DNA from 3 places in the Streptosporangium sp. 'caverna' genome. Region 1 is predicted to be linked to each of the others. Evidence: riboswitches for the same ligand, from Rfam matches in the RefSeq annotation. Region 1 holds a riboswitch; each other region holds the start of a gene.
What was found. A riboswitch is a leader RNA that binds a small molecule or an ion and turns the genes downstream of it on or off. The one in region 1 is predicted to bind cyclic di-AMP.
Positions count from the first base shown of each region.

Region 2: linked by a shared signal. The riboswitch ahead of DKM19_RS43735 (glycoside hydrolase family 25 protein) and the one ahead of DKM19_RS53125 (hypothetical protein) in region 1 are both predicted to bind cyclic di-AMP.
Region 3: linked by a shared signal. The riboswitch ahead of DKM19_RS11840 (C40 family peptidase) and the one ahead of DKM19_RS53125 (hypothetical protein) in region 1 are both predicted to bind cyclic di-AMP.

Region 1 is NZ_CP029711.1:8,555,319-8,559,713, reverse strand. Features, by position in the region: gene DKM19_RS52825 (lytic polysaccharide monooxygenase) at 17-901, opposite strand; cyclic di-AMP (ydaO/yuaA leader) riboswitch at 1,160-1,308, shown strand; gene DKM19_RS53125 (hypothetical protein) at 1,531-2,238, shown strand; gene DKM19_RS36900 (alpha/beta fold hydrolase) at 2,366-3,226, shown strand; gene DKM19_RS36895 (hypothetical protein) at 3,274-3,645, opposite strand; gene DKM19_RS36890 (roadblock/LC7 domain-containing protein) at 3,658-4,038, opposite strand; gene DKM19_RS36885 (MarR family transcriptional regulator) at 4,097-4,395, opposite strand, start outside.
Region 2 is NZ_CP029711.1:10,124,400-10,128,794, reverse strand. Features, by position in the region: gene DKM19_RS43745 (GTPase domain-containing protein) at 1-152, shown strand, start outside; gene DKM19_RS43740 (GTPase family protein) at 149-2,038, shown strand; cyclic di-AMP (ydaO/yuaA leader) riboswitch at 2,553-2,698, shown strand; gene DKM19_RS43735 (glycoside hydrolase family 25 protein) at 2,711-3,490, shown strand; gene DKM19_RS43730 (hypothetical protein) at 3,514-3,897, opposite strand; gene DKM19_RS43725 (alpha/beta fold hydrolase) at 4,130-4,395, opposite strand, start outside.
Region 3 is NZ_CP029711.1:2,684,002-2,688,396, forward strand. Features, by position in the region: gene DKM19_RS11835 (Rrf2 family transcriptional regulator) at 1-139, opposite strand, end outside; cyclic di-AMP (ydaO/yuaA leader) riboswitch at 754-912, shown strand; gene DKM19_RS11840 (C40 family peptidase) at 1,031-1,510, shown strand; gene DKM19_RS11845 (hypothetical protein) at 1,608-2,393, shown strand; gene DKM19_RS11850 (M48 family metallopeptidase) at 2,390-3,667, shown strand; gene DKM19_RS11855 (glycosyltransferase family 4 protein) at 3,682-4,395, shown strand, end outside.

The sequences.
Region 1 (4,395 bases):
CAGCGGCTCGAGGTTTTCAGAGGCGCTGCCAGAGGGCGGGGACGTTGGACGGCTCCCAGCCGGTCAGCGAGGTGTGCGACTGGAGGCAGCGGTAGGTGGCCCCGGAGTAGGTCACCAGCGCTCCGGTGGCGTAGGAGACGCCCGCGCGCCAGGCCTGCGCCGAACCCGGGGGAGTCGGGGTGGGCGTGGGGGTCGGGGTGGGCTTCGGGGTGACGGGGGGAGTCGGGGTGGGGGTGACCGTCGGGGTCGGGCTGGGGGAGACGGCGCCGCCGAAGGTCACGTCGGAGCAGGTGTAGAAGGCCTCCGGGCTGTCGGAGCGCTGCCAGATCGAGTAGATGAGATGGCGCCCGCTCTTGCCCGATGGGAGTTGGCCCTGCATGACGTAGGCGCCGTTGACCAGGCCCGGGTTGGTGACCTTGAGGAACGGCGTGGTCTCCAGGTCCGACCACTTCAGCGGCTGGGCGGGGTTGTAGCCGTTCTTGGTGACGTACACCTCGAAGGTGCCCGGGTGGGGCGCGGTGGCCTTGTACCGGAAGGTGTAGGCGCCGCCCGCGGGGAGCGCGGTCGAGGGCCAGTCGGTGCGGGCCGCGTCGAACCCCCGATACTTGGCGCGCCCGGCGCTGCACAGTGTGCCGTCGGGGATGATCGTACGGTGCCGGCCGGCGGCGTCACCGATGTTGATCTCGTTCCAGTCGTAGAGCGGCTGGGTGCCGCCGGTCGTGACCGCGGCCTTGCACGCGGCGGTGTCGGGACTCTCCGGTCCCTCCAGGAAGCACGCGTAGACCCGGCTGACCGGGGATTCCATCGAACCATGGGCTTGCGCGGAAGTGATCAGCACCGTCGAGAGAAGGGCCGGCGCACTGGCGGCCGCGGCGATCAAAGCGATCTTACGCTTGTTCATCAGACTGTCTCCCCCGGGGGTGGAAAGGAAGAAATCGCACTTCAAGGCGATGATCGTCGGTCAACTATTAGGTAACTTTACTAATAGTTTCACCGAAGTTAACGCCCGCGAGCAAGATGGTCAAGGTCTGCCCGGTAAGGGTTCCTTGACGATTGCAGGTAGATCTTCTGGGGCTTTCGTGGCTTTTGCTTTGCTTTGTCCGTTTGGGTCGGTAGTGTCCCATTTACCGGTTGGCGACCTGCCCTTCATCGGAAGGAGCGGCCAGCCGCGTCGAATCCCAAGGTCAGTAGGGCCTCGGGAGCCGGGGGCCCACTTCTTGGGGTGAATCCGCCGCGAACGTGCGGCGGTAGGGCAACTCCACCGCCCGAACCCGTCAGCTAACCCGGTAGACGAGATGGAGAGGAGATCCCTATGGATCACCGCGTCATGTTCGTACCGGTGCATCTTCCGTTCGTGTCGATCGTCTAGCACCTCCGCCGCACCTGATAGCGGTGTCCTCCCGCACGTGCTCCGCGTAGCGCCCGGTTGATCCGGCTACGTCCTCCCGTTCTGTGAGCGCGTCTCCGCCAGTGCCTCCTCCCCGTGTGTCGCACGCGGCTGCCCCATTCCCTCGCGAAAGAGGCTCTTCCATGCGTTTCTCCCTCAGTCCGCATAAGAACCGTCTCGCCGCTGCCACCCTCCTTGGCGCGAGCATCCTGACCTCCGCCGGTGTCGCCTCGGCGCTCCCTGCCTCCGCGTACTGCGCGGACGCGATCCCCACCTCGGCATCCCCCGCCGTGGCGGGTCTCGCACCGGCGAGCCTCGACGTACCGGCGGGCCTCAGCGCACCGACGGGCCTCAAGGCGTCGAGCCCCACCCCCAAGCCCGATTCCGACGTCCCCCTCCTCAAGGGTTCGACCAAGGCCTCCTACTTCTGGGACGACGCCTCCGGCCGCGCCGGGGACACCGGCCTGCCCGCGAGCGGCAAGCCGATGCAGAAGGGCATGATCGCCAGCCCGAGCTGGCCGCTGTTCACCGAGGGCTACATCATCTACAAGGGCAAGAAGGCCCCCTTTTTCGTCGGCGACCGCGGCCCCGGCACGCCCTCCAGCAGCGGAATCATGATCGACATCGACGCCAAGACCTTCGCCGACCTGACCGGCGGCACGTTCAACTCCAACACGCTCGCCGTGGAGGGCAACGGAGGCCTGGGCCACATCGACGTCCAGTACGTGGTCACCAAGTGGGGCGACGGCGTGGGCAAGAAGAACTACCCCATGGCGTTCTCCACCGGCGCGTGGAGCCGCAAGGACAACAACCCCGCCACGCCCCCGAAGGTCGACGTCGTCAACGACTGACCAGCGGCCCAACCGGGCCGGGCGCCTACGACGCCGGACTCCCGCTCTTGTCCTCGTTTCTACCGAATGACATTCTGTTCCGCAGGATCGGCAGGACATTCGCGGGACCCAGCACGGTAGGAGTGCCATGACTCAGCGCGCCTCGGCGAACGGCATCGAGATCGCTTACGACACCTTCGGCTCCCCCCGGGGCCGCCCGCTTCTCCTGGTCATGGGACTCGGCTCCCAGATGATCCACTGGGACGAGGAGTTCTGCGGGGTCCTCGCCGACGCGGGACACCATGTCGTACGGTTCGACAATCGCGACGTCGGTGAGAGCACCCATCTCCACGACGCGGGCACCCCCGTTTTCGGCGAGAACATGCAGGCCCCCTACCTGCTGGACGACATGGCCGACGACGCCGCGGGGCTGCTGGACGCGCTCGGCTGGGAGTCGGCCCACGTGGTCGGCGCCTCGATGGGCGGCATGATCGCTCAGTTGCTGGCGATCCGCCACCCGAACCGGGTGCACAGCCTCACCTCGATCATGTCCACTCCGAGCCCGGAGGCCGCCCGGCCCACCCAGGCGGCGATGGCGGCGCTCATGGCGCCCCCCGCGTCCGACCGCGAGACCGCGATCCAGCGGGCGCTGGCCACCTGGGAGGTCATCGGCTCCCCGGGATATCCGCTCGACCGTGAGCGGACCACCAGGCTCGCCGGGCTGAGCTACGACCGGTCCTTCGATCCCGCCGGATCGGCCAGGCAGCTCGCCGCGATCACGGCCTCCGCCGACCGCGCGCCGATGCTCAAGGAGCTCACGGTGCGCGCCCTCGTGCTGCACGGTGAGGACGACCAGCTCGTGCCGCTCTCCGGCGGGATCGCCACGGCGGAGGCGATCCCCGGAGCCAAGCTCGTCACCTTCCCCGGCATGGGGCACGATCTGCCCCGCCCGCTCTGGCCCGAGTTCGTCGGCGCGATCGGCGAGCTCACCGCGGCCGCCGAAGATTGAGCTCCGGTACGGCTTACGCCTCCCGGGGCGTAAGCCGTACCGGAGGATCAGACCTCGAGCTTTTCCTCGATGCCGCGAAGGGAGTGCCGCGCGAGTGCGAGGTTGGCCCGGGCGCGGTCGAGCGCGAGGTAGAGGAAGAGACCCTTGCCGCTCCTGCCGGCGAGCGGCCGGATCACGTGATACTGGCCGCTGAGGGTGATGAGGATGTCCTCGATGCCGTCCTTGAGGCCCAGCGACTCCATGGTCCGCATCTTGGCCTTGACGACCTCGGTGTTACCCGCCGCCGCGACCTGAAGGTCAAGGTCCTTGGAACCGCCGAGCGCGCCCAGCGCCATCCCGCTGTTGTAGTCCACGACCACCGCGCCGATGGCGCCGTCGATCGCCATCATCTCCTTGAGGGAGATGTCCATGTTGCCCATTCCAGGCTCCGATCACTGAGTTACCGACATGTGAGATGTGATGGCGGCCAGGTTCGCCGCCGTCTTGCGGCCCTCCAGCCGGAGCAGCCCGAGGTTGGTACCGGGGCGTGCGAGGACTGTAAGGACGATCTTGGGGCCGGCGGCGTAGAAGACCGCGTAGCCGTTGGTGCCGGAGATCAACGTCTCCTCGAAGGTGCCCTTGTCGACCATGCTCGTCATACGGCGGCTGAGAGCCAGGAGCGCGGAGGAGAGCGCGCCGGTCTGCTCGGCGTTCTCGCCCAGGTCACCGGCTATCGTCAGGCCGTCGACGCTGCACGCGACGCATCCGTCCACATCGGGCATGCGCGCACGCAGCAGCATCATCTCCTGGCGTACCGTGTCACGGAGTTCCACCGGAATCCTCCTTCCAATCAACTTCAGCCTCCGCGGCCTTATCGGCATCGGAGCCAGCTCACGTCAGTGCCTCCAATGCGTTCCTCAGCCGGATGAGCAGGTTCAGGTCGGTCGGGTCCCCCGTCGCCGCGGGGAGCCAGTCGGATGATCCAGAGGAGGTCGCACCGGCGTCGGGGATCTTCGTGTCGCCGCGTGTCCGTTTGGGCAGCAGGTCGGGTGTGTCGGGCGGTCGCGGGGTGGCGAGGGGAGCGGGCGGATCCGGCGCGGCGGGCATGCCGGGTGCGGAAGGGGCAGAAGGGACGGCCGGCTTGACGGATCTCGCCGGGGTGGCGGGCACGGCTCCGGGTTCGGGTTCCG
Region 2 (4,395 bases), 1.6 Mb from region 1:
AGGAGGGCCGTCAGGGCACGATTCCCGAGGGAGGCGAGTCTCCTCCGGCGCGGTCCATACCCCCGGCCGACGACCCGCAGGCCGTACGAGAGCGCGGCCGGACCCCCGATGCCGTTCGCCGCACGACCGGTGGAGAGGCGGACGAGGCGTGAAGCTGTTGCGTCGCAAGAAGTCGGTGTCGCTGGACGACAGGCTGGCGGGGCTGGAACAGGCCGCGGACCTGGCCGACGGGAGGTTGGGCGCCGAAGCGGTCTCCGGAGCGCGTTCGGTGGTCTCCCGTGCCGGGGTACGGCGGAGCCTGTCGGTCGACCACACCGCGGTCGCGCTGGCCGGGGCCACGGGGAGCGGCAAGTCCTCGCTGTTCAACCTGCTGTCCGGCACCTCACTCGCCACGGTCGGGGTCACCCGCCCGACCACCTCGATCGCGCAGGCCGCGCTCTGGGAGGGGACGGGGGCGGGGTCGTTGCTCGACTGGCTGGAGATCCCCCGCCGCCACGAGGTGTCGGATGTCCCTCCCGCGATCGCGCCGCGGACGCGGAACGGCGGGCAGGTGGGGATCGCGTCTCGTCCGGCTACCGGGGAGGTGGTGGGCGCGATCGATCCGTCGGACGGGGAGGCGGCCGGGCTGATCCTGCTGGACCTGCCCGACCACGACTCGATCGAGCTGTCGCACCGCCTGGAGGTGGACAGGCTCGTCGAGCTGGTCGATCTGCTGGTGTGGGTGCTCGACCCCCAGAAATACGCCGACGGGGTCGTGCACGAGCGATACCTCCGGCCGCTGGCCCGGCATCGGGACGTGATGGTCGTCGTGCTCAACCAGATCGACCGGCTCTCCCCGGCCGCCGTGGAGCGGTGCCTGAAGGACCTGCGGAGGCTGCTCGACGACGACGGGCTGACGGGGGTGCCCGTGGTCGGGGTCTCCACGCGCACCGGGGCCGGTGTCTCCGAGCTGCGTTCCCTTCTCACCTCCCGGGTCTCCGACCGGCGGTCCTGGGCCACCCGCCTGGCCGCCGACGTCGGCACGGCCGCGGACGCGCTCGTCAGGGCGTCCAGCGGCATGGGCCCTGCCGATGAGCCGTCGCGGGAGATCGAGGGTGAACCGGCCGGCTCCGGCGCTGTCTCCGACTCCGGTTCTGGTTCTGGTCGTGGATCTGGCTCCGAGGCTGGAGCCGGTCGCGGTTCCGGGTCTGGAGCCGGTCGAGGTTCCGGTTCGGACGCGGAGACGCCGGTGAACCCGCCGGAGGTGTCCGTGGACCGTCTGGCCAGGCCGCTGACCGACGCGCTGTCGGAGGCGGCAGGGGTGCGGGTTGTCGTCGAGGCCGTGGCCAAGGCCCATCGCCATCGCTCGGTCGCGGCCACCGGCTGGCCGATCACCCGGTGGATCCGCCGGTTCCGCCCCGACCCGCTCCGCCGCCTCCACCTGGGCACCTCCCCGAATCCGCGCTCCGGCGAGGCCGTGGGACGCAGCTCCATGCCCGCCACGACCGTCGTCCAGCGTTCCCGCATGGACACCGCGATCCGGGAGGCCGCCGGGGCCGCCTCGGCGGGACTGCCCAGGCCGTGGGCGGTGGCCGTACGGCAGGCCGCGCGGTCACACGGAGACGAGCTGGAGGACGGTCTGGACCGGGCCGTGGCCGCCACCACGCTCGGAGTCTCCAGGCGGCCCAGATGGTGGCGGGCGGTCGGGCTGGCGCAGTGGCTGGTGCTCGCGGCCATGATCGCGGGCGGGGTATGGCTGCTCGGCCTGGTCGGAATGGACTATCTGCGGCTTCCGCAGCCGTTCCTGCCGACCGTGGGCGATCTGCCCTGGCCCACCTTCCTGCTGATCGGCGGCGTCCTCCTCGGGCTGGTGATCGCGTTGCTCTCCCGGGTGGCGGCCTGGCTCGGTGGCCGGCGCCGCGCGCGCAGAGCGGCCAAGGCGCTCCGCGCGAGCGTTGATCAGGTCGCCCGCGAGCTCGTGCTGGAACCCGTGGACGGGGAGCTGTCCAGATATCGCCGGTTCGTCGAGGCGATCACGGTGGCCCGGGACGGGGGCTGAACGGCCCGGGTTCCCGGCTTTCTGCCGCCGTGCCTGCGGTACCGGATTCACCACTCGACAAAAGGAGGTCGACCGCCCAGCTCGGAAAGCCGGCCGCGGCAGCGGTGGTCGGCATCAACATGTTCTCGTGACGGGAACGGGCGGTTCCCTGCCACGTCCGGCGCCCTTGACGGCGTCTCTGACCTGGTCGTACAGGACTCACACGTATCTGGTGACACGCTCGTATCTGGTGACACCCTTGGCCTCGGCATCTCAAGGCCGAATGGGGCTTTCCGAGGCCCCGAACCCACCTGCCAAAGGTAAAAGATTTGTTCATCAAAGGCCTATGCCGTAAGGGATTTCGTTAGGCCGACATGACGATGCCTTGCATCATTCGACTCTCATCGCTTACCTTCGGGATCTCGGGCATACGTATATCCAGCCAAGTTATGGCCTCAGCCAAATTGTGGCGCGGATAGTGCTCTGATCATTACCGAGACCGTGGTCTCGTCCCGCAGAGATTTCCGTCGCGGGATGAGCGCGGCTGCCGAGTCCGTGCGTTCACGGAGCCGGGGACCCAATCTTCTGGGGTGAATCGCGGCCCATTCCACATGGCGTCGTGTAGGGCACTTCCACGCCCGAACCCGTCAGCTAACCCGGTAGGCGGCATGGAAGCAAGGAGTTGATCCCCGCATGTCCAAATATCGTTTTCCCCGTCCCCTCATGTCCGCGATGGGTGCGACCGTTGTCGCCGGCGCGGTTCTCGCCGCCAGCCCTGCCCTGGCCTCCAGCCTTTCCGCGACGACCGTGAGCGGTGCCGTTCAGACTTCGGCCAGGGCGCTCACCGCGCCGGTCAACCTGGGGCAGACCGCCTCCCTCAGCGGGGCCCGCGCCGAGGTGTCGACCTACGGCCAGGATGTCTCCAATTACCAGGCGGACCATGACTGGGATGCCAGCCCGGCCAAATTCGGCATCGTCAAGGCCACCGAGGGACTGGATTTTCGCGACAAGGCATTTGCCCGGCACTGGAGCCAGCTGGCCAAGAAGGGCATCGTGCGCGGCGCCTATCACTTTGCTCATCCCGCCAACAACCCGATCGCCGAGGCTGACTTCTTCCTCGCGGTGGTGAACCAGCAGCCCGCCAAGCCCGGCGATCTGCTGGCACTGGATCTGGAGACCACCGACGGCAGGTCCGTCAGTGAGGTCAACGCCTGGGCCAAGGCCTGGCTTGCCCGTGTCCAGGCCAAGACCGGCGTCAAGCCGATGGTCTACAGCAGCTGGAACTTCGCCAACACCTACGGCGCAGGCCTGGCCCAGTATCCCCTCTGGGTGGCCTTCTACAGCGGTGGCATCGTCACCCCGCCCGCCGACTGGAAGTCCTGGGCCATTCACCAGTATTCCGAAACCCCCATCGACCAGGACATCTCCACGCTGACTCCCGATCAGCTGCGCGCCCTCGGCCGCCCCGCCTGAGGTGTCCGCCGCCACGACATCCTTCAGGCCCTCTCCTCGGGCCGGATCGAGAGGATCAGGTCCGCGACCTTTTCCGGGTGCTCGCGCTTGACCGTCCGAAGGTCGAAGCCGTTCCACAGGGACACCAGGTAGCAGCCGGAACGCGCCCCCACGGTCACCGTGGCGAACACCCATCCCGCGCCGCTGTGGACGATCAGCTCGGGGGCGTATCGCCTGCTCTCCCCCAGCGGATGGAGACCGCCGGTCCCGAGCAGCCTGAGGCCGATCGTGTGGGCGGCGTAGGCGCGAACTCCCCGGGCCTTCAACAGCCGCTGCACGACGGCCAGCGCCTTGTCATGCTGCTCCGCCGTCGCGTCGGTGACGGAGTCTTCACGGTCTTCCGTATCCCCGATGGGGAATGCTGTCATTACTCGCCCGAGTGCCACGTGGACCCCGCCCCTTCTGCCCTCCGCATTGCCCCGGTAAATAACGATTCGTCGTTAGTTAGGTCTCCGGCCGCTTCCGAGGAAATGCATACCTCTCTTCAGCGAAGAGTGCCGCACCACACCCATGTTCGGTAGGCGGTTCGTCACCACAATCGGCCTTCAATGATGATTGTGTGTTCTGTAGGACTGACGGGATGGCCGTGGGATCGCGTCGTTAAGGGCGCTGGGAGCCGACCGTCGTCACGGCGTCGGCGAACTCTTCGGGGCGTTCCAGGGGAGTGAAGTGGCCGGACCCGTCGAGTGGCCGCAGTTCGACATCGCTGAAGAAGGCCGCCAGCCGGTCGGACCAGTCACGGGAGAAGAGCGGGTCGTGCTCGGGCCACAGCACGATGGTCGGTGTGGCGATGCGATGTTCCGGCTCGGGTTGCCGCTCGGCGGCCGATACGGCGATGGTCCCGGCACCGGCGCGGTACCACGCGA
Region 3 (4,395 bases), 5.5 Mb from region 1:
AGCGCCTGATGACCACCGGATTGGTGTTCACGCTGCCGGCGATCTGCTCCGAGGTCACGACCTCGCGGCCGCCACGCCGGTCGAGCTCCATCCACGCCAGTATGTGCGCGGCGATCGTCAACCTGCTGTTCGCGCTCATCATCGCCCCATCTCCGCTGGATGTAACAGTACATGTTATAACAACCGCCGCCAAGCGCCCGCTTGGTCTTGGCATGCGGGGTCGGCGGCCGGAAACGCACCAAGCGAGGGGCTGTTTCCGTCTGCCGTTATCGGCCGGTTTCCGCATGCTCGTCCCGAGTCTGGGCCATCGCTTGCGGAGTCCTCCGGTGATCCGCCGTCCACGGTCGGAGCGGTGAGGATCGCGGCGAGAGCGACGGTGAATGATCCTGCACGGAAGTGAATGACCATAGGCGGCGACAAAGATCGTGCGCGGTGACGGAGATCATATTGAAGATCAAGTCAGATGTGACGTATCTGACAGAAATAGAGCATTTGCCGTGGTGATTCATGGAATGTGACCAGAGTCATATCTCAATAGCATAAATAGCCCTTATGCAGGGAGTCTGGAAGGGTGAAGAGCTCTCTTCGATCTTCGAACATGACGATTGCTTTGCCGAACGTTGAAGACCGGGGTAGTTTCTGGCGTCGCGACGTTCAAGCCATGCCGTCGCGATGAATGTCGGCCCCCAGGGCCGGTGTCTCTCATAGAAATCCAACCGGCCACCGCTTCTCCCCATCGGGGTTCGACCCCACTGCGGTGGCCTGCCGAATCCATGCAGCCAGGAGGCATGGAACCGGGGACCCAATGGGCCCTTAAAAGCGTGGCCAGGGGTGAATCGGCGCATTTCGCCGTAGGGCATCTTCCCAGCCCGAATCCGTCAGCTAACCCGGTAGGCATCAGTGGAAGTCCCAAGGAGAAATCCTGTCTACCACCCTGCATAACCCCCGTTTGTCGCGCCTTTTCCGCCTTTCCATCGGCGGGTTCGCCCTCACAATGACCGCCTCAGCCGGAGCGGTCACGTTGGGGCCCATGGCGGCACAGGCGACGGCGAACAGCGCGACCACCCTTCAGGTCAAGAGCACGGCGAAGACCTCGACTCAGGTCGGAAGCACGGCGAAGGCCAGGTTGAGCAAGGTCGCACAGCAGAAGGTGAAGGCCAAGAAGGCCGTCTCCACGGCCAGGAAGCAGATCGGCGCCCCGTACCGGTGGGGAGCCACCGGTCCCGGCGCGTTCGACTGCTCAGGGCTCGTCCAGTACTCATGGCGGAAAGCAGGCGTCAAGCTCCCCCGCATCACGTACAGCCAGTACAGGGCTGTCAGGAAGAAGGTCTCGTGGCGCAACCTGCACCCCGGTGACCTGATGTTCTTCAGCGGGAAGGGCCACGTCGGCATGTACGTCGGCAAGGGCAGGATGGTCCACTCGCCGAGCAGCGGCAAGACGGTCCGGATCGTGAAGCTGGAGGGGTACTACAAGTCCTCCTTCACCGGAGCGGTCCGTCCCGGCGGCTAGCCCAGGGATCAGAGGCCCAGGGATACAGGGATACGGCCCCGTCCATCCGCGCGGATGGACGGGGCCGCTCCATGCCCGTCGAGTAGCATCAATCCATATGTCCGTCCCGAAGGGGCGCCGCGCCGTGCTCACCGGGATGCTGGCGCTGATCAGCGCCGCTCCGCTCGCCGGAGGTGGGCCGATTCCGCAGGACACGCGCGGTCTCTGGCCCGGCGCGGCCACCGTCGTGCGAGGTGAGCGCTCCCTCGTGATCGGCCACGGCGTCCCGTACGGAAGTCTCCGTGATCTGGCCTCCAGGGCCGACCGCGCCCGCCGCGGCGTCGAGGAGGTCTGGGGTCCGGTCCGGGCGGTGATCCTGTTTCCCGCCACGGACGCCGAGGCCGCGGCGCTCGCGGGAGCCGGCGGCACCGGCGGCCTGGCAGCCCTGGCGACCTCGGATCGGGTGATCGTCCTGCCGTCGGGCTACGCGAGGCTCAGCGAGGTCGGCCGTGACGTGGTGATCACGCACGAGCTCACCCACGTGGCCACCGGCGCGACCCGGGGCGGCCGGGTGCCGATGTGGATGTCGGAGGGCTTCGCCGACTACGTGGGCTACCGCGACGCCGGGATCGCGGTCCGCACGGTCGCCGCCGAGCTGGCGCTGGAGGTGCGCGACGGCATCCTGCCCGCCCGTCTCCCCGGGCCCGGCGACTTCGCCCCCGGAGCGCCGCGGCTGGCGCAGGCCTACGAGGAGGCGTGGCTCGCCTGCCGTCTCATCGCCGAGCGCTATGGCGAGAAGGCGCTGGTGAGGCTCTACGGTAGCGATGTCGGGAGCACCCTGGGCCTGTCCGAGGCGTCGCTCGTCGGGGCCTGGCGCGACTACCTCCGGAGGGAACTCGGATGACGCTGAGTAAGACGGACACGCCCGCGGGACTCCGGACGGCGGGGTGGGCGCTGGCCGCCCTCGGGGCGGTCACGCTGGCGATCGTGGCGTTCACCACACCCTGGCGAGAGCTGGCCGCGGGGGCGCCGACCGTCGTCCCCGACCCGGCCCGCGACTTCCTCCCGGAGCAGATCGCCCGCGCGGAGACCTTCGACGCACTGGTCAGCGTGCCCTCCTACCTGTCGCTCGGCCTGACCCTGGTCGTCGCGGGAGTGCTGGTGGGCACCCCGCTGGGCGCACGGCTGCTCGGCCGCCTGAGAGGACCGTGGTGGCTGCGGGTGCTGCTCGGCGTCCTGGGGCTGTCGGTGGCGGTGGCGATCCTGCGCTGGCCGCTGGGGATGTGGTCGGAGACCCACCTGCGCGCCTTCGGGCTGTCCACCCAGACCTGGGCGACCTGGACGGCCGACCGGATCAAGAACCTCGGCGTCAGCACCGGGCTGACCGCGATCATGGTGCTCGCGGTGGTCGCGCTGGCACGGCGCTTCCGGCGCTGGTGGATCCCCGCGGCGATCGGCGCGTTCGTGCTGACCCTGCTCGCCTCGTTCGCCTACCCGGTGGTGATCGAACCGATCTTCAACGACTTCCGGCCGATGGCCGCCGGGCAGCTCCGCGACGACCTGCTCACCATGGCTGCCAGGGACGGCGTGCCGGTCGAGGACGTGCTCGTCGCCGACGCCTCCCGGCGGACCACGGCGCTCAACGCCTACGTCTCCGGATTCGGCGCGACCCGCAGGATCGTGGTCTACGACACGCTGCTCCGGGCGCCCGCCGACCAGGTCGAGCTGGTGGTCGCGCACGAGCTGGGCCACGCCAAGGCGGGCGACGTGCTCTCCGGCACGCTCATCGGCGGCCTGGCCGCGGCGTGCGGGGCGTGCCTGCTCTACCTGGTGACCTCGGCGGGAGCCGTACGGCGGCGTGCCGGGATCCCCTCGCTCGCCGATCCGAGGGCGGTGGGACTGATCATGGGGCTGCTGAGCCTGGCCACGGTCCTGTCCGGTCCCGCCCAGAACCTGATCAGCAGGCACATCGAGGCCCGCGCCGACGTCCACGCGCTGAACCTGACCAAGGACCCGGCGACGTTCATATCCATGCAGAAACGGCTGGCGATCTCCAACATCTCGGATCTGTCGCCCGACGCCTTCGAATACCTCCTCTACGCCTCCCACCCCACGACCCCGCAGCGCATCGCCATGGCGCGCTCCTGGGCCCTGCTGCACGGCCTCCCCGCGCCGTGAGCGCCGTGAGCGCCGTGAGCCGCACCCTCATCGTCACCAACGACTTCCCGCCCCGGGCCGGCGGGATCCAGTCGTTCGTGTACGGCCTCGCCGCCTGCCGCCCGCCGGACTCGGTGGTCGTCTACGCCCCCGAATGGCCCGGCGGCGAGAGCTTCGACAGCCGGCAGCCCTACCCGGTCGTCCGCCACCCCACCTCGCTGATGCTGCCCACGCCCGCGGTCGCCCGCCGGGCCGCCGCTCTGATCGCCGAGTTCAAGTGCGACACCGTGGTGTTCGGGGCGGCGGCGCCACTCGGCCTGCTCGCGCCCAGGATGCGCGCGGCCGGGGCCCGCCGTGTCGTCATGGTCACCCACGGCCACGAGGCGGCCTGGGCGGGGGTCCCGATCGCCCGCCCGCTGCTCGCGAGGATCGGCGACCACGCCGACGTGGTGACCTATCTGGGGGAGTACACCCGGCGAAGGCTGGCGAAGGTGATCCCGCCCCACAAGCTGGTACGGCTCGCGCCCGGCGTCGACACCGCCGTGTTCCGGCCGGACGCCGGCGGCGAGGCAGTGCGCGCGGCGCTCGGCCTGGGGGACCGGCCGGTCGTGGTCTGCCTGTCCCGGCTGGTGCCGCGCAAGGGCCAGGACACCCTCCTGCGCGCCTGGCCCCACGTGCTGCGCGCCGTGCCCGACGGGGTGCTGCTCCTCGTCGGCGGCGGGCCGTACAGGAAGACCCTGGAACGGTTG